Regions from separate parts of the Bradyrhizobium sp. GW821-FHT13H06 genome, predicted to be linked through region 1. Evidence: predicted binding sites of a transcription regulator. Region 1 holds the regulator's gene; each other region holds the start of a gene.
The links. Region 1 encodes LexA, which represses DNA repair genes until DNA is damaged. Its sites were predicted from a motif close to TGTTCNNNNTGTGTTCNG; they were not measured.

Region 2: recA (recombinase RecA) is a predicted target of LexA. The motif match lies at 3,058-3,075, and genes of this name have one in related genera.
Region 3: AC1RQP_RS38705 (DNA recombination protein RmuC) is a predicted target of LexA. The motif match lies at 5,708-5,725, and genes of this name have one in related genera.
Region 4: AC1RQP_RS21280 (ImuA family protein) is a predicted target of LexA. The motif match lies at 1,428-1,445, and genes of this name have one in related genera.

The regions. Positions count from the first base shown of each region.
Region 1 is NZ_JBXAPN010000001.1:198,525-205,820, reverse strand. It holds gene AC1RQP_RS01025 (alpha-hydroxy acid oxidase) at 1-434, shown strand, start outside; gene AC1RQP_RS01020 (HAD-IA family hydrolase) at 464-1,087, shown strand; gene AC1RQP_RS01015 (hypothetical protein) at 1,254-1,460, shown strand; gene AC1RQP_RS01010 (molybdopterin molybdotransferase MoeA) at 1,669-2,880, shown strand; gene lexA (transcriptional repressor LexA) at 3,057-3,758, shown strand; gene AC1RQP_RS01000 (hypothetical protein) at 4,244-4,678, shown strand; partial or broken gene AC1RQP_RS00995 (ComEC/Rec2 family competence protein) at 4,802-6,178, opposite strand; gene AC1RQP_RS00990 (hypothetical protein) at 6,354-6,551, shown strand; gene AC1RQP_RS00985 (hypothetical protein) at 7,068-7,296, shown strand, end outside.
Region 2 is NZ_JBXAPN010000007.1:66,645-73,940, reverse strand. It holds gene gcvP (aminomethyl-transferring glycine dehydrogenase) at 1-642, shown strand, start outside; gene AC1RQP_RS26710 (hypothetical protein) at 779-1,708, opposite strand; gene recA (recombinase RecA) at 1,877-2,965, opposite strand; gene AC1RQP_RS26700 (hypothetical protein) at 3,304-3,435, opposite strand; gene AC1RQP_RS26695 (SphA family protein) at 3,616-4,590, shown strand; gene AC1RQP_RS26690 (linear amide C-N hydrolase) at 4,752-5,852, opposite strand; gene AC1RQP_RS26685 (hypothetical protein) at 6,595-6,933, shown strand; gene AC1RQP_RS26680 (hypothetical protein) at 7,126-7,296, shown strand, end outside.
Region 3 is NZ_JBXAPN010000017.1:103,722-111,017, reverse strand. It holds gene AC1RQP_RS38735 (pyrimidine 5'-nucleotidase) at 97-783, shown strand; gene dapD (2,3,4,5-tetrahydropyridine-2,6-dicarboxylate N-succinyltransferase) at 992-1,837, shown strand; gene dapE (succinyl-diaminopimelate desuccinylase) at 1,848-3,014, shown strand; gene truA (tRNA pseudouridine(38-40) synthase TruA) at 3,194-3,931, opposite strand; gene fmt (methionyl-tRNA formyltransferase) at 3,931-4,854, opposite strand; gene def (peptide deformylase) at 5,058-5,585, opposite strand; gene AC1RQP_RS38705 (DNA recombination protein RmuC) at 5,757-6,956, shown strand; gene AC1RQP_RS38700 (AmpG family muropeptide MFS transporter) at 7,099-7,296, shown strand, end outside.
Region 4 is NZ_JBXAPN010000004.1:845,845-853,140, forward strand. It holds gene AC1RQP_RS21275 (Y-family DNA polymerase) at 1-660, opposite strand, end outside; gene AC1RQP_RS21280 (ImuA family protein) at 557-1,363, opposite strand; gene AC1RQP_RS21285 (putative DNA modification/repair radical SAM protein) at 1,526-2,761, shown strand; gene AC1RQP_RS21290 (UdgX family uracil-DNA binding protein) at 2,761-4,203, shown strand; gene AC1RQP_RS21295 (inorganic phosphate transporter) at 4,298-5,926, shown strand; gene AC1RQP_RS21300 (M20 aminoacylase family protein) at 6,155-7,296, opposite strand, start outside.

The sequences.
Region 1 (7,296 bases):
AGGACGCGCTGATCGCGCTCGATCACGGCGTCGAGTGGATTTACGTCTCCAACCATGGCGGCCGCCAGCTCGACCACGGCCGCGGCGCCATGCATGTGCTGCCCGAGATCGTCGATGCCGTGAAGGGCCGCGCCAAGATCATGGTCGACGGCGGCATCTGTCGCGGCACCGACATCGTCAAGGCGATCGCGGCGGGCGCGGACCTCGTCGGCATCGGCCGGCTGCAATGCTGGGCGCTGGCGGCGGCGGGCGAAGCCGGTGTCACCCGGATGCTGGAACTGCTCGAGGACGAGGTGCTGCGCTGCCTTGGCCTCCTGGGCGCCACCTCATTCGCCGAGGTCGACAAATCCTGCCTCCATCCGGCGACCGCCACCAACGCGCCCAGCGTGTTCAGCGCGTTCCCGCTGTTCGACCATGAGCCCTATCGCTACTGACTGGCCGATACTGAAGTGAAAAGGACGCAATGACATCGCTTACTCCCGGCAGCGCGGATGCGCTTCTGTTCGACCTCGGGCGCGTGGTGCTCGACATCGACTTCTCCAAGGCGATCGCCTGCTGGGCGGGACATGCCGGCTGCCAGCCCGAGGCCATCGTCGCGCGCTATGTGCGTGATGAGGCCTACCGGCTGCACGAGATGGGCAAGATCAGCGACGAGGACTATTTCGCCTCGCTGCGCGCGTCACTCGGAATCGGCATCTCGGACGCGCAGTTCCTGGAAGGCTGGAACGCGATCTTCGCAGGCGAGATGCCCGACATCGCCGAGCTGTTGCCGCGCGCGGCGAAGCAGATGCCGCTCTATGCCTTCTCCAACACCAATCGGCCGCATGTGGACTATTTCTCGAAGGAATATGCCGGCGTGCTCGGCCACTTCCGCGAGCTGTATCTGTCGTCCAGCATCGGCCTGCGCAAACCGGACGCGGAGGCGTTCGACCACGTCGTCGCCGCGATCGGCGTGCCCGCCGGTCGCATCGTATTCTTCGATGACCTCGCCGAGAACATCGAGGGCGCGCGGGCGCGCGGCTTGAATGCCGTGCACGTGACGTCGCCAGGCGACGTCGGGAACGCGTTGAGGGCGCTTGGCATCTGAATGCCAGGCAGTCGCCGCGACAGGTCATGCCCGCGGTTCCCGGAGCCAAATTTGCAGGAGATGAGGAACCGAGCCGCTTTGTGCATTTTTGTACGGAGTTCCGGGAACGGAGTACCACCCTTCGGACTCATGAGTCCGTTGGGACTTCTACATCGGATTGATCGACGTGCTGGGCAAAACCTATCTCACCAAGCAAGCCTCTCTCCTGCTTGAATTCGCCAGAACCACCTCGGATTCTGACCTTTCCGCCAAGCTGATCAGCAAGGCGGCCGACCTGAAGTCCCTGGCCGATCCGCTGCCTGACAAGGATCCGAATCCCAGAGCTCCCGACGTCGCACCGGACGTCGGTCCGAGCGATCCGGCAGGACGTTGACCGATGTCGGCCGTGGCGCTCGTCATTCTCGTCCTCGCCATGGCCATCCTCGTGCCGGTCTGTCTCGCCTTCAGGATCATGCCGCGACGGACTTGAACTGCCGCCGCCGCGACGGAAATCGCGCCGGATAAATCATCCTGCGTGCTGCTTTGCCTCGCGCCTGCACTCGGCTAGAACTCTCGCCAACGATTTGCAGGAGTTTCCGCCCGTGGCCCTCATGCCCGTTTCTGACGCGCTTGCCGCGGTGCTGGCGGATGCAGAGCCGCTACCTGAAGAGATGGTTTCCCTCGATGAGGCCTATCATCGCGTGCTTGCGCGCGACGTCGCGGCGCGGCGCACGCAGCCACCGCAGGCCATGTCGGCGATGGATGGCTATGCCGTGCGCGCGGCTGACGCGGCAACGGTCGATTCCAGGCTGACGGTGGTCGGCGAGGTCGCGGCGGGTCGTCCGTTCGCGGGAAGGGTTGGCCCCGGCGAAGCCGTGCGGATCTTCACCGGCGGCGTCGTTCCCGACGGGGCCGATGCGGTCGTGATCCAGGAAGACACTGTCGCGGAAGGCAAGCTCGTCACGATCAAGGAAGCCGCGATTTCCGGGCGGCACATCCGTTCCGCCGGCGTCGACTTCCGCGAGGGAGACGTGCTGCTCCGCAAGGGAAGCCGTCTCACGGAGCGCGATCTCGCGCTGGCCGCCGGAATGAATCACCCGCATCTCGCCGTCTGCCGCCGTCCGAGGGTCGCGATTCTCGCCACCGGCGACGAGCTGGTGATGCCCGGCACCACGCCCGGTCACGGCCAGATCGTCTATTCCAATGGCTATGCCCTGCACGCGCTCGCCCGCAGCGCGGGCGCCGAGACCATCGACCTCGGCATTGCCGCCGATACGCTGGAGGCCACTTCCGCCGGCATCCGTCGCGCCCGGGAGAGCGGCGCCGACATCCTGATCACGACCGGCGGTGCCTCGGTCGGCGACCACGATCTGGTCCAGCAGGCGCTCAAGGACGAAGGCATCTCGATGGCGTTCTGGAAGATCGCGATTCGGCCCGGCAAGCCGATGATGCACGGACGGCTCGGCGCAATGCGCGTGATCGGCCTGCCCGGCAATCCCGTGTCGTCCTACGTGTGCGCCTTCCTGTTCATGGTGCCGTTGATTCGCGCCCTGTCGGGCCGTTCAATGATTCATCATCGCCGCGAGCGCGCCGTGCTGGGCCGCGATCTCGGTGCCAATGACCAACGCGAGGATTATCTGCGTGCGCGCCTGGAACAGCGTGACGACGGCACGCTCGTCGCCCTTCCCGTCAGCCATCAGGACTCCTCTCTGCTTGCGAATCTCGCTGCGGCGCAGGTACTTCTCGTGCGCGCACCGTTCGCGCCGAGGGCCGAGGCCGGCACGCCTTGCGAGGTGCTGCGCCTGCCGGTGTGAGCTGCACGGCCACACGCATGGCGCGAGCTTCGCTCTGTTCACCGTAAATTAAGCAGTTGCGGAACACATATCGAACATATAGTGTCCGTTCATGATTTGTTTCGAACGTGTAGCAGCTTATCGCTGACTTCCTCGTCTCGGAATTGAACGACATCAACCGGGGGACTTTGGTCGAGATGTTGACGCGCAAACAATACGAGCTTCTGCGATTCATCAGCGAACGTCTGAAGGAAAGCGGCGTGCCGCCGTCCTTCGACGAGATGAAGGATGCGCTCGACCTGCGCTCGAAGTCAGGCATCCATCGCCTGATCACTGCGCTTGAGGAGCGCGGCTTCATCCGCCGCCTGCCCAACCGCGCCCGCGCCATCGAGGTGATCAAGCTGCCCGAGTTGCAGGCCGCCGCCGGCAGTCGCCGCGGCTTCACGCCGAGCGTCATCGAGGGCAATCTCGGCAAGGTCCGCACGACCTCCAGCCCGCCTGTGGACGAGGGCGAGCGTCCCGTCGCGGTGCCCGTGATGGGCCGCATCGCGGCCGGCACGCCGATCGAGGCGCTGCAGACCCGCAGCCACACCATCAGCGTGCCGCCTGACATGCTCGGCTCGGGCGAGCACTACGCGCTCGAAGTGCGCGGCGATTCGATGGTCGAGGCCGGCATCCTCGACGGCGACATGGCGCTGATCCAGCGCAACGAGAGCGCCGATACCGGCGACATCGTGGTGGCGCTGATCGACGACGAGGAAGCCACGCTCAAGCGCTTCCGCCGCCGCGGGGCCTCTATCGCGCTCGAGCCCGCCAATGCCGCCTATGAAGTCCGCATTCTTCCGCCGAACCGCGTGAAGATTCAGGGCAAGCTGATCGGGCTTTACCGCAAGTACTGAGCGGTCGTTCGATATCTATTGGAGCGGATCACTGTCCGCTCCGGCTGGATGGTTTTTCCGGTTCTGCTCAGATTGTCCGGCCCCCTCTTTCGGCGCCATCCTCGACACGCCGCACGACGCAGCATCGCTTCGCGGGCCTGAGAGTTCGAGGACACGTGATGCGCCAGACTTTCCATGGACGATGTTGCGGCGCCGATCGCAGCATCAGCGACGTAAGCCGTTGCCATACAATCGCACCGCCATTCGGCAAGCGAGCTGGCAATGCTCTGGCTGGTCGGCGCCGCGAGGCGCCGACACGCGCCTTCCGAATACACAGGCGTCGGCTTTGTTCCTATCGAATCCGGGAAAGATAATGTGATCGCGGCTTGCGGCGTCCAGCCGCAGATTTGCCTACAACGAAGCAGAGCGTTGCGTGCTTCCACCCTGATAGAGGCCTGCGCCTCAAAAAGAGGTGCGGGTTGCTATCTTCGCATGAGGAGCACCCGATGTGTGACTACAGCCTGCATGCTGTCGCGACGCGCCCCGCCGAAGTCGGCGAGACGATCGTCACGACGACCTTCCGCGGCACCTCGACGCGCGGCTTCGCCTCCGAAGCCGATCTCTCCGTCGCGGTCTGCTTGCTGCCGGGAACGGAGCTCGCCTTCGCGGACAACGTCCGTTACGACAATCGCTGGATCTGGACGCGCACCGTGAACTCCCGCGTCGGCAAGTTCGGCAAGATCGACCCGCACATTCCCGATCGCCATCATGACGCGATCGAATTCCCCGACGGCAAATACGTGCTGGTGACACAGCTCGTCGAAGGCCAGCGCGCGACCGTGCTGCAACTGCCGGTGACCCAGCCGGTTGGCGAACGCGAGCACAAGCCGCAGATCGTCGCCGACACGCGGTCCACGATCACGCGCCTGCCGATCGGCTGACGTCGTCGCCCCCGGCCGATGGTCGTGGGCCAGGAATGAAATGCCATCGCCGGCCGAGGCCGGCGAGATGGTATGGTTTGCGTCCTGCTGCGAGATCCCGACCGACCTCTCCCGCATCGCTCCTCAATCGTCCGCCTGCAAGTCCGTCTCCGATGGCGTTGCGTCCCGGTTGCGGGGCACGGCCGTCTTCGGCGCAAGGCTGCCGTCGAAATCCCCCTCGCCGGCGCCGGCCGGCAGCCAGGGGCGGCTCGTGCCTCTCGCCCTCACCGCCCGAACCGAGAAGCCGTCACCGCTCTGCGTCAGAGCCAGCGCGCCCTGACTGGCGAGCCGCGGCCTGTCGACCACCATCGCCGCGCAATCGGGCGGCGTGGGCCGCGCCGTCACCACCAGCGCGGCGCGGCTGCAATCATCAGCCAGAGCGTCGATGCGCAACGCCAACGCGACAAGCCGTCCGTCCGCGAGCGGCGTCACGCAGCCGGACTCGTCACACGACACACCGTCGGCCAGCGAGGCGCTGCCGGCATCGCGCGGATCGGCATCGGCAGCCAACCACTCCCTCAGCAGGAAGCCATCCTTGCCGGCGCGGATCACATGCAGCCGCCCGTCCCGGCCCCGCACGGCGACGCTCGCGCCATCCCCGGCAATCAGGATATCGGGCTGCCGCACCGACATCGCCCAGAGGATCGCGGCAAGCAGCACCAGGGCACCGGACCAGCGCAGGGGCGTGCGCAACAGCCCCATCACGATGATCCCGAGGCTCGCCGCGATCAGCGGCGCGATCCCGAACGCGGGAATGCGGCCGACTGCACCGGGCAGAGCCGCCACCCAGCGCGAGACCGCGACCATCCACTCGATGCCGATCCCCATCAGCCACCAGAACGCGCCGTCGAGCCCGAAAGGCGCTGCGAGCAATCCCAGCAGCCCCGCCGGCATCACCAGCGCCGAGACCACCGGCATCGCGCCGAGATTGGCGAGCACGCCGTATGGCGTCACGCGGTGGAAGTGGAAGGCGGCATAGGGCGTGGTCGCAAGCCCGGCGATCAACGAGGCCAGGAACAGCATCGCGATCTCGCGGCCGCCCCACAGTGCGATCCGCGCCGTTGCGGAATGATCGGGCGATGCTAGCAGGTTCGGCATGCCGATCTGCACCAGCGCCACCAGCCCGAGCGTTGCCGCAAACGACATTTGAAAACTCGGATGAACCAGCGCCTCGGGCGCGACGGCCAGCACGATCAGCGCGGCCACCGCCAGCGTCCGGAACGTGATGGCGCGGCGATCGACCATCACGGCGATCAAAACCACCGCCGTCATGAAGAACGATCTCTGCGTCGCGACCTCGGCGCCGGACAGCAGCAGATAGAACGCAGCCGCCACCATCGCCGCGGCCGCCGACCATTTCTTGATGGCGAAGCCGGCCGCCAGCCCCGGAATCAGCGCCAGCAGCGCGCGCACCGCGAAGAACACGACGCCGGCGACGACCGCCATGTGATAGCCGGAGATCGGTCAAGAGAAGATTTTTTGTAAGCGTTACAGAGCTTTACTACGCCTGTGCTTCCCACGATTCCGACAGGGGAAGCAGGCGGGAAGCGGCTTCGGACGCAAAGGCGCCAGCTTGCCCGCACCGCTCTGCTGCGCTTCAATTGGCTGCGATTACTTTTTTGGGGGGCGAGGCGTGATGACCATTCCGCAATCCATCTTGGCCGGCGCCGCTGTGATCGGCGCATGCATTGTCGCGGCTCAGCTTGTAGCCCCTTACCAGATGGCGAGCGGACCGGCGCTGATCTGGCGCGTCAATCGCGTCACTGGCGAAGTGCGGGAATGCCTGCGGGGCATGGATTCGCGCCAGGATCAGATCGTGACAGACTGCAAATAGAGGCCGGCGTGACCCAGGACAGACGTCGAGCTCGTCAATGTATGCTGATGCTGCCCCATGGCGTCGATGAGACCGCCAAATCTTCACGTCAAGGCTCAGTGGATTCGGAAGCGTCCATCCGGTGAAGCCCGGTGTTGAGGTCGCCACTTCGTGATGCCGTACATAATCCGATTGAGGCACAATCGTCGTGCTCGGTGCTTCATCGGCGCTCTGCCCTTGGTTCGCCATGGTTGGCTCTGACCAATGCGGAGCTCGGTGAAAAGCAAAAGGCCGGCGGTTACGACGCCGGCCTTCGCATGACCCACCGAGTTGGCTCCCCAGGGGGCGGTCCGGAGTGCACCTCCGGGCCGCCTTCAGGATCGCATGAGCCGCCGCTACCCGCAACGACACAATCTCGCGAGGCATCCGCAGAATCACGGCCCGGTTTCTCGCTTTTCCACACCCACGATGCGCGCGCTCCCTGCCCCAAGGGATTGATAGTTTGCGAGATACTTACGATCCCGCTTTGACGGCGACATGCCTCGCCCTCGACGCCACACGCCCACCCACGCCGACGGCCGGCCGCTCAAGATCACCTTCGGTGAGATGCGCGGCATGGGCGTTCGTGGCGTGCTGGTCTATTGCCACTGTGGCCGTCACGTTGCCCTCGACGCCGGCCGCTGGGGCGATCAGGTGCGGCTGTCTGATATCGAGCCGCAGTTCGTCTGTCAGGGATGCGGAAGCCGCGGCGCCGACATGCGGCCTG
Region 2 (7,296 bases), on a different contig from region 1:
GTCTCGGCCGCGCCGTTCGGCTCGGCCTCGATCCTGACCATCTCCTACATCTACATCCTGATGATGGGCGGCGAAGGATTGAAGCGCGCGACCGAGATCGCGATCCTCAACGCCAACTACATCGCAGCGCGTCTCGATGCGCACTTCCCGGTGCTCTACAGGAACGAGAAGGGCCGCGTCGCGCATGAATGCATCGTCGACCCGCGGCCGCTGAAGACGACCTCAGGCGTCACCGTCGACGACATCGCCAAACGGCTGATCGACTACGGCTTCCACGCGCCCACCATGAGCTTCCCGGTGCCGGGCACGCTGATGATCGAGCCGACCGAGTCGGAATCGAAGGCGGAGCTGGATCGTTTTTGCGACGCCATGATTGCGATCCGCAAGGAGATCGCCGAGGTCGAGGCCGGCCGCTTCAAGATCGAAGCCTCGCCCTTGCGTCACGCTCCGCATACCGTGCACGACATCGCCGATGACGATTGGAATCGCGCCTACACCCGCAGCGAAGGCTGCTTCCCCGACGGCGTCTCGCGCACCGACAAGTATTGGTGCCCCGTGGGCCGCGTCGACAACGTCTACGGCGACCGCAATCTGGTGTGCTCGTGCCCGCCGGTGAGCGATTACGCGCAAGCCGCGGAGTAGGATTTGTAGGGTGGGTCAGCGGGCGGTCGCGCGAAGCGCAGGCCGCCGGCGTAACCCACCACTTCAGCTTTCGCGGAGATAAACAGTGGTGGATTACGCCTTCGGCTAATCCACCCTACTACACCGAAATGCGCCGCTAGGGCGAGATCAACGACCGGCGCTCGCCATCCCAGCGCCAAAGCCGTTCACTGGTGAGAAGCGTGCCGCCCCACCAGCGCTTGATCGGGTTGGGACCGCGAAAATCTTCCCGGCCGGCCAGGACCGCTTCGCCAAACTCCGTCAGCGACAGCCGGCTCCGGCGAAAGGCAGCATTGCGACTTCTCGCGTTGTCCGGATCGAGTGTCGCCAGCTTGCCGTCCAGACCCGCGATCGCTGGCGCCGGACCAAATGCGAGCCCTTCGAGCAGCGCGCCCAATTCCCACGGATCGAACACGCGTGTTGCCAGCGCGCCCGGCCGAAACAGCTCATCGGTGCGATTGTGTCCACCTGCAATCCGCTCGAGCAGCCGAGTCTCGGTCGCGCCCAGTCCCGTCGCCGGCGACGGCAGTTCTGCGAGCAGGTCTTCCATGGCCGGCTTCAGGAAAGACAGCTTGCCGAGCGGCCTGCCGAGCAGCCCGGCGCAAAGCTCGGGCGTCGGCGCGCGGTAAGCTTCCCAGGCCATGCTGGCGATCCCAAGATCGCTTTCCGTGATATCGACCTGCCGCACGTCACGGTGACGAAGCTCTGAGGGATCTGCTCCGCGCAGATCGAAATCGACGCGTCGCAATCTCAGCTTCTCCGTGATGGATGGTTCGGAACGCAAGTAATCGAGGAGCCAGATCAACTGCAATTGACTATTGGGTTCAGGATCGAACCACAGTTCGATGAGATCGACCCCGTAGGTTTCGCAGACCCAGAGCAACGCACCCGCCCGATCCTGGCGCCTGAGAAGGGGCGATTGACGGACGCCGACGCAATCCGACCAGTGCATCCCGTTAGACCACCACCTGGAGGCGAGATAGCTGTTGAGGTGGTCAGCCGTGGGAAGTGGCCCGGAAGCGAAGCGATAGATGAAGGGGACGACCATGTCGGCGCGATCGGCGTGGGCAAGACCGACGCCGGACGAGCTGGTCAAGATCACACGCTTCATCTCGACGCGTCCTTCCTCACGCCAAACGAAACGGGCACCGAAGACGTCGGCAACTCAACGTCCTCAGTGCCCGCTCCTCGCGAAAAACTTTTCGTTGGTCGAAGCTTACTCGTCCGCCGGCTCCTCGCCGTCGGCGTCGCGCTCCGGCGTGCCGGCCAGAATCTGCTCGGCGATCAGGCCGGAGTTCTGGCGGATCGCGGTCTCGATCTTGGCGGTGATGTCGGGGTTGGCCTTCAAGAACGCCTTCGAGTTCTCGCGGCCCTGACCGAGGCGCTGGCTGTCATAGGAGAACCAGGCGCCGGACTTCTCGACGATGCCGGCCTTGACGCCGAGATCGAGGATCTCGCCCATCTTGGAGACGCCCTCGCCGTACATGATGTCGAACTCGACCTGCTTGAACGGCGGCGCCAGCTTGTTCTTCACCACCTTGACGCGGGTGGTGTTGCCGACCACCTCGTCGCGCTCCTTGATCGCGCCGATGCGGCGGATGTCGAGGCGGACGGAGGCGTAGAATTTCAACGCATTGCCGCCGGTCGTCGTTTCCGGCGAGCCGTACATCACACCGATCTTCATGCGGATCTGGTTGATGAAGATCACCATGGTGTTGGACTTGTTGATGGAGGCCGTGAGCTTGCGCAGCGCCTGGCTCATCAGGCGGGCCTGCAGACCCGGCAGCGCATCGCCCATCTCGCCCTCGAGCTCGGCCTTCGGCACCAGCGCCGCGACCGAATCGATCACCATCACGTCGACCGCGCCCGAGCGCACCAGCGTGTCGCAGATTTCCAGCGCCTGCTCGCCGGTGTCCGGCTGCGAAATCAGGAGCTCGTCGATGTTGACCCCGAGCTTGCGGGCATAGACCGGGTCGAGCGCGTGCTCGGCGTCGATGAAGGCGCAGATGCCGCCCTTCTTCTGCGCTTCCGCCACCGTATGCAGCGCCAGCGTGGTTTTGCCCGAGGATTCCGGCCCGTAGATCTCGACGATACGTCCCTTGGGCAGGCCGCCGATACCGAGCGCGATGTCGAGCCCGAGCGAGCCGGAGGACACCGCCTCGATGTCCATGGACCGGTCGTTCTTGCCGAGCTTCATCACCGAGCCCTTGCCGAACTGGCGCTCGATCTGCGAGAGCGCGGCGGCCAGAGCTTTACTCTTGTCCATGGAAGATCCTTCGACGATACGCAAGGCAGTTGCGGACATTGGGTCGTGCTCCTTATGGCGAGGATTCGCGTGAGGGACAAACAATTGGCGAGGCAGCTCGGCGATAAAAGCAATGTACCCTATTTGTTCCTAGTTCGCAATATGTTCTTTTGCGGAAGATGCGCGTGCTGGCCTGTTTCCGGCCGCAGTGGCCTGGTTTGATTTTGGGAGTGGCCCAGTTTGGACTTTTGGTGCTGGGAGGGCGGGAGAAACCCGTCTGCGCATTTTACGGCGCCCAGCTGATCGCCTCGCCAAGTCAAACTCTCCCGGCTTGGCTAAGGCCGCCCGCGTTCTAGTGCCAGCTGGATCGAAGTTCAAACTGGCAGAGTAAGGCCACCTCAGTTGGCGGCCTCTTCGTTTTTTCGTCTTTGTTCAAAAGGGACCTCCATCGCGTTTACTGTCCCGAGCGCCTCGTCTTCATCGACGAGACCTGTCATCGCCCGGTCGCAGTCATGGAGCTTCGCAGTCATGGAGCTGCGGTCGTTATGCTCGCCGGAGAGGCCAGCCCGTCGCATCCATGAGTGCACAGTCTCACACTCTCCTGCGTCACGCAGTCGGGAACACGCTATCGTGGCGATGATTCGGATGGCTGATCCGCGCGTGAAGAGGGGTGGGGGTTTATGCTTAAGGGGCGAGCCCGGTGGCATCGCATGATGTCACGGGCGGTACGCGCGGGCTTTGTGCTCGGCGCGATGATGTGGTGCGGCCTGGCTGGACAGGATGCGGTCGCGGCCGAGAACGGGGCGGGTTTCTATCTGCTCGGCGGACGCGGGCCGATGGCGGGCTATCTGGCCTCGCCCGGGGTCTATTTCGAGAGCGACACCTATGTCTACGACGCGTCACTCGATGCGAAGAAATTGCTGCCGGCGGGCGGTCGGATCGTCGCGGATGTCCGCAGTCAGGTGCGGGCCGATTTCCTGAGTGGGACCTGGGTGACGCCCTGGCAGTTTCTCGGCGGCAATCTCGCCGTCGGCGCCACCGTGCCTGTCGGCTATGTCCGCGTCTCGGCAGGCGTCGAATACGACGCGCCCGCGACGAAACAGATCATCAACCAGGCGCTGCGCGACAGTGCGACGGTCTTCGGCGACCCTGTGGTCTCTGCGATGCTCGGCTGGCATTCGGGCAAATTCCACTGGACCACGGGCGTCATGGTCAACATGCCGGTCGGGGACTATCGCGACGGGGAGCTCGCCAATCTGGCCTTCCACCGCTGGGCGAGCGATCTGTCCGGCGCCCTGACCTGGTTTGATCCCGACACCGGGATCGATCTGTCCACCGCGGTCGGCATGACCTTCAACGGCACCAACAATGCGACCGACTACCGGACCGGCACCGAATTCCACGTCGAGTGGGCGGCCTCGAAGGCGCTGACCAGCGCGCTCTCGGCCGGCGTCATCGGCTATCACTACCAGCAGCTCACGGGCGACAGCGGCGCCGGCGCCACGCTTGGCGCCTTCAAGGGGCGCGTGACGGCGCTCGGCGGCACGATCGCTTACAATTTCGAGGCGGGGAAGACGCCTGTCTCGGCGCGGATCAAGGTGCTGCGCGAGTTCGAGGCCGAGAACCGCGCGTGCGGGACCGTGGGCTTGCTCACCGTGGCGCTGCCTCTCACTGCGGCACGATAGGCATGATCCGGAAAAGTGCGAAGCGGTTTTCCGGAAAGATCATGCGTAAACAACAACCTGAAGCGCGATGACGATTCGTCCAAATCTCATCGCGCTTCAGCCATGAAAAGGGGCCGCGCCGTCGCGCGGCCCTCGCTGTTCGGGACGAACGGCCGTCGTCCTCAGGACTTGTTGAACTGGAGCGGCGGCGGCGTCAGGTTGAGCTTGAAGGGTGCGACCTGCAGGCCCTTGGCGTCGAGGTCGAAGCTCGTCAGATCGACGGTCCGGAGCACCTGATCCCTGTAGCCCTTGATGTAGTACTTCTTCGCACGCAGATCGGCGATCGAGGTCCATTGCGTGTATTCGAGCTCGCCGCCCTTCGCCGCGGAGTCGATGAAGCCGATCGGGATGTCGAAATTGTTCATGATGTGCTCGACGAGGCGCACCGTCTGCGGGCCGTCGGCAACCTGCTTGGCCGAAGCGGCGTAGCCCAGTGCCCGGATGAAGCGCGAGGGCGGCGTTGGATCGCCGGGAATGCCAAGCAGGCCCGAGCCCTGGCCGAAGGGTTCGAAGCTCTTGCTTCCGATCTTGAGCGGGGCAGCGCCGACCGGCGAGATCCTGACGTAGTTGCGGACATTGGTGAGATGCCAGTCGAAGGTCGGCGAGTTGGTCAGGACACCGAGCGGGTTGTCATAGACCTTGAACTTGCCGTCGATCGGCTCGATCACGATCGAGGCGCCTGTGGCGTCATGGATCGGGAAATGGAAAGGCAGGGTGAAATTCACCATCGGCGCGGGCAGGTCGACGATCACCGCCTTGTCGAGCGCCGCCTTGACCTCCGCGACCGTCGCGAAGTTCGAGAGGACCCAGGTCAGGAACTCCCAGGGCGCGAGCGCCGTGCTCGGATCGGCCTTGTCGACAGGTGTGTAGCCGGCAAAGCCGGGGAAATAGAGTGCGCCGCCAGCGAGGCCCTTCTCATTCATGCCGTCCGAGACGAAGGGCTGGCCGAAGCTCATGACGCCGACGAAGCCGTAGCGGCTGCTCCATTTCGGGGCCGCCATGTTGGCCGGACGCGTGCCGATGAATTCATGGTTGCGCGGTACGACGACGACGTCGGACTGGGTCTCCAGCGCGTACTCCAGGGTGCGGCCATAAACGGGCGTGCCGTCGGCCGCCAGCAACAGAATGTTGGTGCAGGCCTGCGCCGGCGCTGCCGCCGCCATCGTGCCCGCCAAGACAGCGGCAATGCCCCGCCTGAAAAATCCCCGGCCCCACTTGATCATGCCTCTGTCTCCTTGTTGAAGCGGCTGTCTTGATAGGTGGATGGAGCCGCAACAATCGTGAACATGCGCGGCCTCTCATCGCGTTCTGCGCCGAAAAGCAGCGCTGCGGTGAATCGGTGATTAATTGCCCGACTCGGCAGCTCTCCTGGTTCGGAATCATCTCGGTGCCGCTCGCACTGGCGCCAGTCGTCGCGACCTCGCCGATCTTGCTCCATAGCCGCCTGGCCTGACTGGCTCAGGCGAAGCTCGTTCCGGCAGATGCGCTGGATGCGTCGACGCAGCGAGCGATGCCTGGTGAACTGGACAAGGTTGCAGATCAGGCTCGCGCCCAGCGCGAGTGCCGATGCGCCGATAGGATCAAACGGCAGACGCTGAAAAAAATAGAGGCCGCCTCAGTTGGCGGCCTTTTTCGACTCACAGGATCGACGTCAGATATTCCAGTTCCGTACGGTGGCGCACCTGCGACTCATTCACCTGCAGCGGGCGTCAAACGCGAAGGGCCGCTGCTCTGGGACAACGGCCCCTCATGCGTCCGGGTTTCAATGATTCCGAAATGAAATGGCTTAGCCAGCCCCGGACTTCCATTTTTTCCCGGTTGACAAATCCTTGCCACAACAAATGTGAATCGGACCCCGTATTTTTTCCGGGTTCATACGGGGACACCACGTTCCAGAATCGACTCGCCAATCCAGCGCTCGCGTAGCAGCATGGTACCTGCAAGGTGCGGTAAGGGAGTGGCTCCATGGAAAGATTCATCGCCTCTGCAAACGTGGACCACTACCTGGACCTGCTGAAGATCCCGGACATCTCGACGCATGCGCGGTCAACGATCACAAAGCTGCTGATCGAGGAAGAAGACAAGCTTGGCCGGGATTGCGCTCAACTCGAGTTCGTCGAAAGCAAGGCTGCAACATGCCGTGCGCGCGCCGACCGGCAAAGGCGATTGATGGATTCATTCGCCCCTGGTTCGGACGATTGGGTGCAGGCCGAAAGGCTGCTCGTCAATTTCGAATCGCTTGCCCAGTTCGTCGAGAGCTTCTGTCATCAGATGCGCCGCAGAGTGAATGATCATCCCCTTTGAGAGCGGCCGGAGCCGCATTGACGGAGTTCCGGGATTCATTTCGGCTTTCCAATTCGCCTTGTGCGCACAACTGAACAGACGCGGATCCGTTTATGGATCCAAAATGGATCATCACCGCGCGGATCCCGGGCACTATCGGTGACGAGGACGCCGATCGCGCTCCCGCCTTCCTCGCATGGATATGAGAACGCCATGTTCAAGCGGCGACGTTTCAAGCAACAGCTGACCCTCCAGGACCGGCTTTCCGCATGGGTGAAGCAGGTCCAGCAGCAGGCCTCCAGGCTCCCACCGGGTGCCGAGCGAGACGCCCTCCTCAAGAAGGCCCGCCAGGCCGACGTCGCCAATCATCTGCACGACTGGGTC
Region 3 (7,296 bases), on a different contig from region 1:
GGTTATGGGTCCCGGATCGGCGCTCACTTCGTTCGCTTGTCCGGGACGACAGCGGAGAATGAGGCTGCGTCCGCTGGCAAAACTTAGAGATCTGCAATGACCCCGCCCCGCGCCTTCGACCACGTCGACACCTGGGTGTTCGACCTCGACAACACGCTCTATCCGCATCACGTCAATCTGTGGCAGCAGGTCGATGCGCGGATCGGGGAGTTCGTCTGCAACTGGCTGAATGTCGGCCCCGAGGAAGCGCGGGCGATCCAGAAGGACTATTACCGGCGCTTCGGCACCACGATGCGCGGCATGATGACCCTGCATGGCGTCTCCGCCGACGACTATCTCGCCTACGTCCACAAGATCGACCACTCGCCGCTGGAGCCGAATCCGGCGCTCGGCGCTGCCATCGCAAAGCTGCCGGGCCGCAAGCTGATCCTCACCAACGGCTCGGTCGACCATGTCGACGCGGTGCTGGCGCGGCTCGGCTTCGCCTCGCATTTCGACGGTGTATTCGACATCATCGCCGCCGAATTCGAGCCCAAGCCTTCGCCGCAGACCTACCAGAAATTCCTCAGCCAGCATGCGGTCGATCCCACCCGCGCCGCCATGTTCGAGGACCTCGCCCGCAACCTCACCGTCCCGCACCAGCTCGGCATGACCACCGTGCTGGTGGTGCCGGATGGGACGAAAGAGGTGGTGCGCGAGGATTGGGAACTGGAGGGCCGCGACGCCGCCCATGTCGACCACGTCACGGATGATCTGGCGGGTTTCTTGGCTGCGCTGCGGTGAGGTAGCGGCCACCGTCATTCCGGGGCGCCCGAAGGGCGAACCCGGAATCTCGAGATTCCGGGTTCGATGCTCCGCATCGCCCCGGAATGACCGTGGAGGATGGCCGAGACAAACCCGGCAACGACGAATGTGCGCTTGACTTGACCTTTCCAAATCCCGAAAAAGCGCCCCAATCCATCAAAATTCCCGCTCCCTAGAGGAAATCCCGATGTCCCTTGCAGCCCTCGAATCCACCATCAACAGCGCCTTCGAGGCGCGCGACGGCATCTCGACCACGACCAAGGGCGAGGTGCGCGAGGCCGTGGACCAGTCGCTGGAAATCCTGGACAAGGGCGAGGCGCGCGTTGCCGAGCGCGGCGCCGACGGCAAGTGGAAGGTCAATCAGTGGCTGAAGAAGGCCGTGCTGCTGTCCTTCCGCCTCAACGACATGGGTGTCATTCCCGGCGGCCCCGGCAAGGCGACCTGGTGGGACAAGGTGCCATCGAAGTTCGAGGGCTGGGGCGAGAACCGCTTTCGCGACGCCGGTTTTCGCGCGGTGCCGGGCGCCATCGTCCGCCGCTCGGCCTTCATCGCCAAGAACGTCGTCTTGATGCCGTCCTTCGTCAATCTCGGCGCTTACGTCGATGAGAGCACGATGGTCGACACCTGGGCCACCGTCGGCTCCTGCGCGCAGATCGGCAAGCGCGTGCACATCTCGGGCGGCGCCGGCATCGGCGGCGTGCTCGAGCCGCTGCAGGCCGAGCCCGTCATCATCGAGGACGATTGCTTCATCGGCGCGCGCTCCGAGGTCGCCGAAGGCGTGATCGTGCGCAAGGGCGCGGTGCTGGCGATGGGCGTGTTCCTGGGCGCCTCGACCAAGATCGTCGACCGCGAGACCGGCGAGGTCTTCATGGGCGAAGTGCCGGAGTATTCCGTCGTGGTGCCCGGCGCGCTGCCCGGCAAGCCGATGAAGAACGGCCAGATCGGCCCGAGCACCGCATGCGCCGTGATCGTCAAGCGCGTCGACGAACGCACGCGGTCCAAGACCAGCATCAACGAGCTGCTGCGGGATTGATCCGACGCGCATGACCGATGCTCTCTCCATTGCCCGCGATCTCATCCGCTGCCCCTCGGTGACCCCGGCCGATGCCGGCGCGCTCGGGGTGCTTGAAAAGGCCCTGAATGCGGCCGGCTTCACCTGCCACCGCGTGACCTTCAGCGAACCCGGCACCGCCGACGTCGACAATCTCTACGCGCGGATCGGCACGGAAGGGCCGCACATCACCTTCGCCGGCCACACCGACGTGGTGCCGCCGGGTGACGAGAGTGCCTGGAGCGTCGGCGCATTCTCCGGCGAGGTGAAGGACGGCGTCCTGCACGGCCGCGGCGCCGTCGACATGAAGGGCGGCATCGCCTGCTCGGTGGCTGCGGTGCTGGAGCATCTCGCGGCCAATGGTGGCAAGCCGCGCAGCGACGGAAAAGGTTCGATCTCGTTCCTGATCACGGGCGACGAGGAAGACGTCTCCATCAACGGCACCGTCAAGCTGTTGAAATGGGCCGCCGAACGCGGCGAAAAATTCGATCATTGCGTGCTCGGCGAGCCCTCCAATGTCGAGACGCTCGGCGATACCATCAAGGTCGGCCGCCGCGGCTCGCAATCCGGCACGCTCGTCGTCGACGGCGTGCAGGGTCACGTCGCCTACCCGCATCGCGCCTCCAATCCTGTGCCGGACATTTCGCGGCTGATCGTGGCGATCTCCGACGAGCCGCTCGACCATGGCAGCGCGCAGTTCCAGGCCTCCAATCTCGAATTCGTCTCGGTCGATGTCGGCAACAAGGCGTTCAACGTCATCCCCGGCGAGGCACGCGCCCGATTCAACATCCGCTACAACGACAACCACACCCAGGCGAGCCTGCGCGAGCTGGTCGAGGCCCGCCTCGCCAAGGCCTGCGGCAACCGTATCAAGGCCCGCATCGTCTGGGAGGCGTCGAACTCCAACGTGTTCGTGACCAAGCCCGGCCCCTTCACCGATCTCGCCGTCGCCGCGATCGAGGAGGTGACGGGGCGCAAGCCGGAGCTGTCGACGAGCGGCGGGACCTCGGATGCGCGCTTCATCGCGAGCTATTGCCCGGTGATCGAGTTCGGCCTGGTCGGCCAGACCATGCATCAGGTCGACGAGCGCGTGCCGGTGGCGGATCTGGAGAAGCTGACGCGGGTGTATCGCGGGATCCTGACAAGGTATTTTGGGTAGTCGCGAACCGCCGCCAAACCCTCCGCAGTCCCCACATTTCGCTGTCATCGCCCGGCTTGACCGGGCGATCCAGTATCCCAGAGACGGTAGTGATCGAGTCGAGAGGCCGCGGCGTACTGGATGCCCCGGTCAAGCCGGGCATGACAACGGTGGGCGTGGCGAGAGCGCGCGCCTCTCGTTTAATACTCCACCTTCATCAGATACAGTCCCTCCGGCGGGGCGACGACGCCGCAGGCGGCGCGGTTGCGGGCTGCCAACGCGGCGGAGAGATCGTCGGCGGTCCAGCGGCCCTCGCCGACCCAGACCAGCGATCCCACCATCGAGCGGACCTGGCTGTGCAGGAACGAGCGCGCCGAGGTGAGAATCGTGATCTCGCGGCCGTCGCGCAGCACGTCGAGCTGGTCAAGCGTCTTCTCCGGCGACTTGGCCTGGCACTCGGTGTCGCGGAAGGTGGTGAAATCGTGCTTGCCGAGCAGGCGCTGGGCCGCCGCGTGCATCGCGTCGGCATCGAGCCGGCGCGGCACGCGCCAGGCGTGGCCGGCGTCGAGCGCGAGATTGGCGCGGGTGTTGACGATGCGATAGCGGTAGTGGCGCCTGACCGCCGAAAAGCGCGCCTCGAAACTATCAGGCACGATCTCGGCCTCGAGCACCGCGATCGGATGCGGGCGCAGATGCGCGTTGAGCCCGTCGCGAAAACGGCCCGGCGGAAACGGCTTGTCGACGTCGACATGCGCGACCTGTCCGCGCGCATGCACGCCGGCATCGGTGCGGCCGGCGCCGTGCACGCGCAAATCCGCCCCGGTCATCGCCTTCACCGCAGCCTGCAGCGCGCCCTGTACCGACGGCAGCGTCTCCTGCATCTGCCAGCCGAAGAACGGCGCGCCGTCATATTCGATGGTGAGCTTGTAGCGGGGCATCAACCGAACCGCATCGGCGGGCTCACGGGCACGCCGCGCAAGAAGTCCGCGGCCTGCATCCGGCCCTTGCCCTCGCGCTGGAGCTCGATGATTCGGATCGCGCCGTCGCCGCAGGCGATGGTGAGTTGATCGTCGAGCACCGCGCCCGGCTCGCCCGCGCCTTTCGCCAGCTCACAGCGCAGGATCTTGACGCGCGCGCTCTCCAGCTCCGTCCAGGCGCCGGGGAACGGCGACAGGCCGTGGATGTGGCGAAGCACGGCGCGCGCCGGTCTGGTCCAGGCGATCCGCGCCTCGGCCTTGTCGATCTTGGCGGCATAGGTGACGCCGTCCTCGTTCTGCTTCTTGAGCTGGAGCCCGCCGCGGTCGAGCGCGGCCATCGCCCGCACCATCAGATCGGCACCGAGGCGCGAGAGACGATCGTGCAGATCCGCCGCCGTCATGTTGTCCGTGATCGCGAGCCGCTCGGCCATGGCGACGTCGCCGGTGTCGAGGCCGACGTCCATCTTCATGACCATCACGCCGCTCTCGGCATCGCCGGCCATGATCGCGCGGTTGATGGGCGCGGCGCCACGCCAGCGCGGCAGCAGCGAAGCGTGCAGATTGTAGCAGCCGAGCTTTGGCGCATCGAGGATCGCCTGCGGCAGGATCATGCCATAGGCGACGACGACGGCCGCATCGGCCTCGAACGCGCGAAACTCTTCCAGCGCTTCCGGCGTCTTCAGCGTCTTCGGCGTCAGCACGGGAATGCCGAGTTTTCGCGCGGCCTCCTCGGCCGGGGTCGGCTGCAATTGCAGCCCGCGCCGTCCGCCCGGCTTCGGCGCACGGGTGTAGACGGCGACGATCTCGTGACCGTGCGCGACGAGCTCAAGCAGCGTCGGCACGGAGAAATCGGGCGTGCCCATGAAGATGAGGCGAAGGGACATCAACAGACTCGCTGCGTTCCCTCCCCCCTTGCGGGGGAGGGTTAGGGAGAGGGGTGCCACACGACGCGCTCCTGCGGCGTGAGCGCGGATTGGTTCATTGCCCCGGTCAGACCATTTGCTGGGCTACCCCTCTCCCCCCACCCTCCCCCACAAGGGGGGGAGGGAGCGCAGGGGAGTTCTCGGCAACACCAGTTGTTTACAATTCACTCGCCGGCGCGCTTGGCGGCTTTCTCGAACTTCTTCATCACGCGGTCGCGCTTGAGCTTCGACAGGTAGTCGACGAACAGCACGCCATTGAGATGGTCGATCTCGTGCTGGATGCAGGTGGCGAAGAGGCCTTCGGCGTCCTCCTCATGCACCTTGCCGTCGAGATCGGTGAAGCGCACGCGCACCTTCGCCGGACGCTCGACCTCCTCGTAATATTCGGGGATCGAGAGGCAGCCTTCCTCGTAGACCGAGAGCTCCTCGGAGGAAGCTAGGATTTCAGGATTGATGAAGACGCGCGGCTCGCGCTTGGTCTCGCCGCTCTCGTCGCGCTTGGCAAGGTCCATGGTGATCAGGCGCAAGGGCTGCGCGACCTGGATCGCCGCGAGGCCAATGCCGGGCGCGTCGTACATGGTCTCGAACATGTCGTCGGCAAGCTTGCGGATCTCCGACGTGACCTTCTCGATCGGCTTGGAGACCAGGCGCAGCTGCTTGTCCGGCAGGATGATGATTTCTCGTAGGGCCATGGCGGCGATTTAAGCCGCGCGCCGGATGCGGTCAATGCGGCCAGGAACCCCGTTAACCCTCCGCTAACCATAAAACTTCAGGTTTCGTTAACCATAAAAATTAACGGAGCATTCACCATAAATGTTCGCTATTCGTTCGTACGCCCCGGCGAATCGGCTAGAAGGGTCGGCATGAACGACCTCATCTTCATGCTCGGCGAGTGGCCCGTGCGCGTCGTGGACGCGCTGATCGGCTTCGGCGCCCTGGTTCTCATCCTGCTGGTGGTGATTGCGGTCGTGATCGCGCGATCCGGGCGGCGCGGCGCGGAACTCGCCATGGCCAACGCCATCCGGGCCGACGAGCTCGAGGAACGTCTGAGCGAGGTGCTGCGGGCGCAGAGCGAGTCGTCGGGCCGGGTCGATGCCATGACCCAGGCTCTGGCCGGCCGCCAGGCCGAGATGGCGCGGGCGGTGAACGAGCGGCTGGATTCGGTGACCCACCGCGTCGGCCAGTCCATGGAACACTCCACCCGCAACACCATGGAGAGCCTGCGCGCCCTGCATGAACGGCTCGGCATCATCGACAGCGCGCACAAGAACCTCACCGATCTCACCACGCAGGTGACCACCTTGCGCGACGTGCTCGCCAACAAGCAGTCGCGCGGCGCCTTCGGCCAGGCGCGGATGGAGGCGATCGTCCAGGACGGGCTGCCGAAGGGTGCCTACGAGTTCCAGTTCACGCTCTCCACCGGCAAGCGCCCGGACTGCGTCGTGTTCCTGCCCGATCAGCGTCCGCTTTGCATCGACGCGAAATTCCCGCTGGAAGCGATGACGGCGCTGCACGACGCCCGCACCGACGAGGAACGGCGAATCGCCACGCAACGACTGCGCGGCGATGTGATGAAGCATGTCAGCGACATCGCAGAAAAATATCTCGTCGCCGGCGAGACCCAGGAGATGGCGCTGATGTTCGTGCCGTCGGAATCCGTCTACGCTGAGATCCATGACGGTTTCGACGACGTGATCCAGAAGGCCTATCGCGCCCGCGTCGTGCTGGTGTCGCCGTCGCTGCTGATGCTCGCGATCCAGGTGATGCAGCAGATCATGAAGGACGCGCGCATGCGCGACGCCGCCGACCAGATCCGCACCGAAGTGACCAAGCTCGGCGACGATCTCGGCCGCCTGCGCGATCGCGTGCTGAAGCTGCAAAAGCATTTTGCCGATGTGAATGAGGACGTCCGCCAGGTGCTGATCTCCGCCGACAAGATCGAGAAGCGCGCGGGACGCATCGAGGAGCTGGATTTCAGCAAGACCGATGCGCCGGAGACTCCGCGGCTGGTGGCGACAGCCGCGCCGGAGCTGTTCCCGCGGAAACTTCAGGCGGGAGAGTAGAGCCCACGCCGTCATGGCCGGGCTTGTCCCGGCCATCCACGACCTTTGAGCGGCGCCAAGAACGTGGATGCCCGGGACAAGCCCGGGCATGACGAGTTTTGTAGCAGAGGCAGCGCCCCCAGAATCTGCTAACACCTCTCCCATGACCGCACCCGACGCGACTTCCTCCGCTGGCGCTCCCGCTGCCTCCTGGCGCGACAGCCTTGCCGTTTACCTGCAACCGCGGGTGCTGATCGTGCTCTTCCTCGGCTTCTCCTCGGGGCTGCCGCTGGCGCTGTCGGGTTCGACGCTGCTGGTGTGGATGGCCGAAGCGGGGGTCGATCTCGGAACGATCGGGCTC
Region 4 (7,296 bases), on a different contig from region 1:
CGCCGTGATCTCGTGGGAGCTGCGCGAGGCGACATCGCCGATGGTCTTCAAGCCGGCGCGGCGCAAGCCGGTCGTGATCGCCTCGCCCGCCCCGAGTGCGGACACCGGAAACTGGTCGATTGCAGCCGCTTCCCCACCATCTGCAACGATGGTTGCCGTGGCCTGCCGCGTCAGCGTGCGCGCGCAGACCGAGGTCCCGGCAATCGCGGCGCTGACGGCAAAGCCCTGCCGGTCGAGCGCCCGGACCAGCGTCCGCAACAGCGCGGCTTCGCCGCCGAACAGATGCGCGCAGCCGGTAATGTCGAGGAACAGCCCGTGCGGCGCGTCGAGCGCCACCAGCGGCGTGAAGCGGTCGCACCAGTCGGCGATATCGCTGAGCGTCTTCGCATCGGCCACGATATCGGCATCGAACACCTTCAGGTCGGGACACATCGCCCGCGCATTGGCCAGGGGTTGGCCGATATACAGGCCGAGGCGCTCGGCGGCCTCGTCCAGTGCATGGATCACCAGCGCATTGTTGTCCTTGATGACGACGATGCTCGGCTCATGATTGGCTTTACCCAGCCCGGCGCTGTTGAAAAACCGCTGAATCCTGTCGATCGGCAGGCGCGGCAGCCACAGGCTGAGAATACGTCGACGGCTCGCTGAACTGGCACTCATCACAATTCCATTCCATGATCCACCGGCCGCAGGGGCCATGACGATTGCGCAAGAGCGTGGCATCGAAGCGCGGCGCGCCCCATGTGCTCCAAGGCGCCGCAGGCATTGAAGCCGGTCCCGGCGGTGAATGCGCCGCGCGCAGCATCCATCGCGTCTCCGCAGTCGAGGGCAAAGGTTGTGCGGCCATGCGCAGGAGCAGCCCGGTGACGCCGGAAGATTGCGCGGCGAGCGTCAGCTTGCGGCTTGCCACGAGATCGAACTGTCTGATCTCTCCCCAGAGCTCGAGCACGACGGCGCCCAGCGCGTCGCAGGCGAGCGCATCGGCCGAGGTGCGCAGCGCGCTCTCGACATCGGCGGCACGCACCATCACCACGCGGCGCGGATCGAGGCCGAGCTCTTTGAGCCCACTCATCGACAGCGCGCCTGTTTCCACTTCCGAAAAATCCTGCCGCACCCACAGCAGCGGCTTGCGTGCCGCCACGCGCCCCGCAAGCCCCATGACAAAACCCGTTGCGGCCACGCCCTGGCGCCCTTCGCAAAACACCTCGTGAATCGCCGCGCGCGCGAGCCCGCCCTTCAGCACGCTGTCGGCCTCGCCATGGCCAAGCGCGACGCGATCGTGCTGATGGACGACCTCCGCGGTCTCGATGCGTTCGATCTGGCCGCGCAAGATCGCAAGCGCGCTCATACGTGCGCCGCTCATGCTCGCCGCTCCTTCAGGAATTGGTGCCGTGGCCTTCAAAAGAAGAACCAACGGCTGGCTCATTTGTTCATGATATGTTCTAATATAAAGCTAACGGCGCTCGAAGAGTCAATCGAATTGGCTCGTTTTCGGATTCATGAGCTGAATCAAAGGGATTCCAAGATGGACGTGCAACGCAAACTGGAAATCCTGGCCGATGCCGCCAAGTACGACGCGTCCTGCGCCTCCAGCGGCACCGAAAAGCGGGATTCCAGCGACGGCAAGGGCATGGGCTCGACCGCGCCCGGCATGGGCATCTGCCATTCCTATGCGCCGGACGGACGCTGCATCTCGCTGCTCAAGGTGCTGCTGACCAACGCCTGCAATTACGACTGTCTTTATTGCGTCAACCGCGCCTCCTCCAACGTGCCGCGCGCCCGCTTCACCATCGACGAGGTGGTCAAGCTGACGCTCGACTTCTACCGGCGCAACTACATCGAGGGCCTGTTTCTCTCCTCCGGCATCATCCGCAGCCCCGACTACACCATGGAGCAGGTGGTCAGCGTGGCGCGCAAGCTGCGCGAGGAGCATCACTTCCGCGGCTACATTCACCTGAAGACCATTCCCGAAGCCGACGACGCACTGATCGCCGAGGCCGGCAAATATGCCGACCGCCTCTCCATCAACATCGAGATGCCGCAGGAGACCAGCCTGCAGCAATTCGCGCCCGAGAAGGACGTGCGCGCGATCCGCCGCACCATGGGCCGGCTGCGGCTGAAGCTGGACGAGGCCGAGGAAGGCCGCAGCGCAAAGACGAAGGCCAAGCCGCAACGCTTCGCGCCGGCCGGCCAGAGCACGCAGATGATCGTCGGCGCCGACAGCGCCTCCGACCACACCATTCTCCACACCAGCGCCAATCTCTACGGCGCCTACCGGCTGCGACGCGTCTATTATTCCGCCTTCAGCCCGATCCCCGACGCAAGCCGCGCTTTGCCTCTGGTGCAGCCGCCGCTGCTGCGCGAGCACAGACTCTACCAGGCCGACTGGCTGATGCGGTTCTACGGCTTCGACGTCGGCGAGATCGTCGACGGCAGCGCGATGCTGCCGCTCGACATCGATCCCAAGCTGGCCTGGGCGCTCCGCCATCGCGACCGCTTCCCGCTCGACGTCAACCGCGCCAGCCGCGAGGAATTGCTGCGCGTGCCGGGCTTCGGCACCAAGGCGGTCGAACGCATCATCGCGACGCGGCGCACCACCACGATCCGCCTCGCCGATCTCGCGCGGCTGCACGTGCCCCGGAACAAGGCGCTGCCGTTCATCGTCCTCAGCGATCACCGCCCCTCGCTCCATCGGCTCGACGCTGCCGGGCTGATCGAACGGTTCAAGCCGAAGGCAACGCAACTGGGGTTTGGCTTCTGATGCAGTACATCACCCTCGATACCGAAACCGATTTCGACGGCTGGCGCAAAGCCGCCCGTACGCTCGTTCTACATCATGTGGAGCCGCGTGATATCACCTGGACCGTGCGAGGCGGCGAAGCGGAGTTGTTCGCACCGCCCGCGCCGTCTCCGATCCTGGAGGTGAACGACGGCACCTTCAACGTATCAGCAAAATTCGTCGAGCTGGCCAAGGCCGCAATCCTGCACCGCGATGTCGAGCGTTTTGCGATCCTCTATCGCCTGCTCTGGCGATTGAGGGACAATCACGACCTCATCGAGGTCGCGACCGATCCTGACGTCGCACAGGTCACGGCCATGGCAAAAGCGGTTTACCGCGACGAGCACAAGATGCATGCCTTCGTCCGCTTCCGCGAGATCGGCCGGGAACGCCAGGCGCATTACGTCGCCTGGTTCGAGCCTGAGCATCATATCGTCGAGCTCGCTGCGCCGTTCTTCGCCAAGCGATTTGCCGACATGCCCTGGTCGATCCTGACACCGGACCTCTGCGCGCATTGGGATGGCCACGCACTGTCGTTCACATCCGGCGTCAGCAGGAGCGAAGCACCGAGCGAAGACCGGCTGGAAGAAACCTGGCGGCGTTACTACGCCAGCATCTTCAATCCGGCGCGGCTCAAGGTGAAGGCGATGCAGGCCGAGATGCCGAAGAAATACTGGAGGAACCTGCCCGAGGCTTCGATCATTAAGCCTCTGATCGAAGACGCCGAGCGCATGACCGGTGCCATGATCGCCAACGCCGCAACCGATCCGCACAAGCCCCAGAAGCGGCCGGAGGCACCGATGAAACGCAAGCCCGCTGCCGACGATCTCGAAACCCTCCGCGAGGAGGCCGCGCATTGCCGCGCCTGCCATCTCTACAAGGACGCGACCCAGACCGTGTTCGGCGAAGGCCCGAAGTCCGCCAACATCATGCTGGTCGGCGAGCAGCCCGGCGACAAGGAAGACCTCACCGGCCATCCCTTCGTCGGCCCGGCCGGCCAGATGCTGGACCGTGCGCTGGAGGAAGCCGGCGTCGACCGCAAGAAGGTCTATGTCACCAACGCGGTCAAGCACTTCAAATTCGTGCCGCGCGGAAAAATCCGCCTGCACCAGAAGCCGAACACACCTGAGATCCGAGCCTGCCGGCAATGGTACGAGCGGGAAGTTGCGGCAATCCAGCCCGATCTCATCGTGGCGATGGGCGCGACCGCCGCGCAAAGCGTGTTCGGCAAGATCACCCCAATCGGCAAGAACCGCGGTCGGCTCATGGACCTTCCCGACGGACGCAAAGCACTCGTGACGGTGCATCCGTCCTATCTGCTGCGGCTGCCGGATCCGGAAGCCAAGGTGCTGGAGTATCGGCGCTTTGTCGAGGATTTGAAGATCGCCGCTGCCTTGCAGAAGAAGGCCGCCCGGGCTGCCTGAACACCGGAAGTCGACCTTCACGCCTGAGGTGTCATCCGGCCTTCAAATCCATCGCGGACAATACCCTTACCTGAAAGTTAAGGGGCGTCCAGACATGAGCGATGTTGCATTCGACCGAGCAATAGCCGATCCCGCACCGATCCAGCCAGCCTCGCGACCAAATCTCGACAAGGGCTTCAATCCGCTGACGATGATCCTGTTCTTCGGCATCCTCGCCGCCGGCCTGCTGTTCGTCGCCTACAGCATCTATGTCGACGTCAACGCGACGGGCGTGCGGGTGACGACCTACCTGCCCTACATCCTCCTGTTCGTTGCGCTCCTGATCGCGCTCGGCTTCGAATTCGTCAACGGCTTCCACGACACCGCCAATGCGGTGGCCACGGTCATCTACACCCATTCGCTGCCGGCGGAGGTGGCGGTGATGTGGTCTGGCTTCTTCAACTTCCTCGGCGTGCTCCTGTCCTCCGGCGCGGTCGCTTTCGGCATCGTCTCGCTGCTGCCGGTCGAGTTGATCCTCCAGGTCGGCTCCAGCGCCGGCTTCGCCATGGTGTTCGCACTGCTGATCGCCGCGATCCTGTGGAATCTCGGCACCTGGTTCTTCGGCCTGCCCGCCTCCTCCTCGCACACCCTGATCGGCTCGATCATCGGCGTCGGCGTCGCCAATGCCGTGATGCGCGGCCGCGACGGCACCTCGGGCGTGGACTGGAGCAAGGCAACCGAGATCGGCTATGCGCTGCTGCTGTCGCCGCTGTTCGGTTTCATCTGCGCCGCCGTGCTGTTGCTGCTGCTCAAGTTCATCGTGCGCAACCCGGCCCTCTATGCCGCCCCCGAAGGCAACAAGCCGCCGCCGCTCTGGATTCGCGGCCTGCTGATCGCAACCTGCACCGGCGTCAGCTTCGCTCACGGCTCGAACGACGGCCAGAAGGGCATGGGCCTGATCATGCTGATCCTGATCGGCACCGTGCCGACGGCCTACGCGCTCAACCGCGCATTGCCGGAATCCCAGGTCGTCCAGTTCCAGAAGACCTCGGATGCCGCCGCGAAGGTGATCTCCGCGAAGGGCGCCGGCCACAGCATCATCGGCGATCCCCGTCCGGCCGTGACGCAGTACATCACGTTGCGTCACATCAACGAGGGCACCTATCCCTCGCTCGCCGTGCTGGTGAAGGATGTCGGCGGCCAGGTCGCCAAATACGGCACGCTGAACAAGGTGCCGGCGGAAGCCGTCGGCAACACCCGCAACGACATGTACATGATCTCGGAAGCGATCCGCTTCCTGATGAAGGACAAGGAAAACGATCTCAACAAGGAGGAGATCGCGACCTTGAATGCCTACAAGGGCTCGCTCGACGCCGCCACGAAGTTCATCCCGAACTGGGTGAAGATCGCGGTCGCCATCGCACTCGGCCTCGGCACCATGATCGGCTGGAAGCGCATCGTGATCACGGTCGGTGAGAAGATCGGCAAGTCCCATCTCACCTACGCGCAAGGCGCCTCGGCCGAACTCGTGGCCGCCGCCACGATCGGCGCCGCCGACGTGTTCGGCCTGCCGGTCTCGACCACGCACGTGCTGTCGTCGGGCGTCGCCGGCACCATGGCAGCGAACGGTTCGGGCCTGCAATGGTCGACGATCCGCAACCTGCTGATGGCCTGGGTGCTGACGCTGCCCTGTGCGATCATGCTGTCGGCCACTCTCTACGTGATCTTCTCGCGGATGTTCTGAAGACTTCTCCCTCGCCCCGTTCTTACGGGGAGAGGGCAATTGCTTTTGAACCTTCAGCAGACGTCGTCATGCCCGGGCTTGTCCCGGGCATCCACGTTCTCAGTGCTGCGTGGAAAGGCGTGGATGGCCGGGACAGGCCCGGCCATGACGCTGTGGTTACTGTCGGTGCCAACCCAAGCCTCATACGGGATTGCCCGGCCGCAAGCGGGGCTAGGTGAAGAAAAAGCCTTACGACGCCGCCAGCTGTTCCTCGACCAGCTTGACCCAGTAGGACGTGCCGTAGACGATCGCCTCGTCGTTGAAATTATAGGCGGGGTGATGCAAGCCGGCGCTGTCGCCGTTGCCGCAGAAGATGAAGGCGCCGGGCCGCGCTTCCAGCATGTAGGCGAAATCCTCGCCGCCCATCAGCGGGGCCATGTCGTGCACATTGGCTTCGCCCGCGACCTGCTCGGCGATGCGCCGCGCCACTTCGGTCTCCGCCGCATGATTGTTCACGACGGGATAATTGCGCTTGTAGCGCAGGTCGATCTTGGCGCCGGTGATCTGCGCCACGCCTGCCACAACTTCACGCACGCGCTTCTCGACCAGCTTGCGCACCTCCGGCGACAGGGTGCGGATGGTGCCTCTCAGCATCGCGGTCTGCGGAATGACGTTGCGGGCGTTGCCGGCGTGGAATTCGCAGATCGAGATCACGGCCGATTCAAGCGGATCGACGCTGCGCGCGACGATCGACTGCAGTGCCGTGATCACCTGCGCACCGACCAGCACGGAATCGACGCATCTGTGCGGGCGCGCGGCGTGGCCGCCGACACCCTCGATCATGATATCGACCTCGTCCGTCGCCGCCATGATCGGACCCGGCCGGATCGCGAACGAGCCGATCGGGATGCCCGGCCCGTTGTGCATGCCGTAGACCTGGTCGATGCCGAAGCGCTCCATCAGGCCGTCCTTGACCATGGCCGCGCCGCCGGCACCGCCCTCCTCGGCCGGCTGGAAGATCACCACGGCATCGCCGGCAAAATTGCGGGTCTCGGCGAGATAGCGGGCGGCCCCCAGCAGCATCGCAGTATGGCCGTCATGGCCGCAGGCGTGCATCTTGCCGGGGATCTTGGAGGCGTAAGGCAGATTGGTCTGCTCCTCGACCGGCAGCGCGTCCATGTCGGCACGCATGCCGATCACCTTGAGCCCCTCGCCGGCCGGCTTGTTGCCCTTGATCACTCCGACCACGCCGGTCTGGCCGAGACCGGTCACGACCTCATCGCAGCCGAACTCCCGCAGCCGGTCCGCGACGAATGCTGCGGTGCGGTGGACGTCGTACAGCAGCTCGGGGTGCTGGTGGATGTCCCGTCGCCAGGTCTGGATGTCGGGCT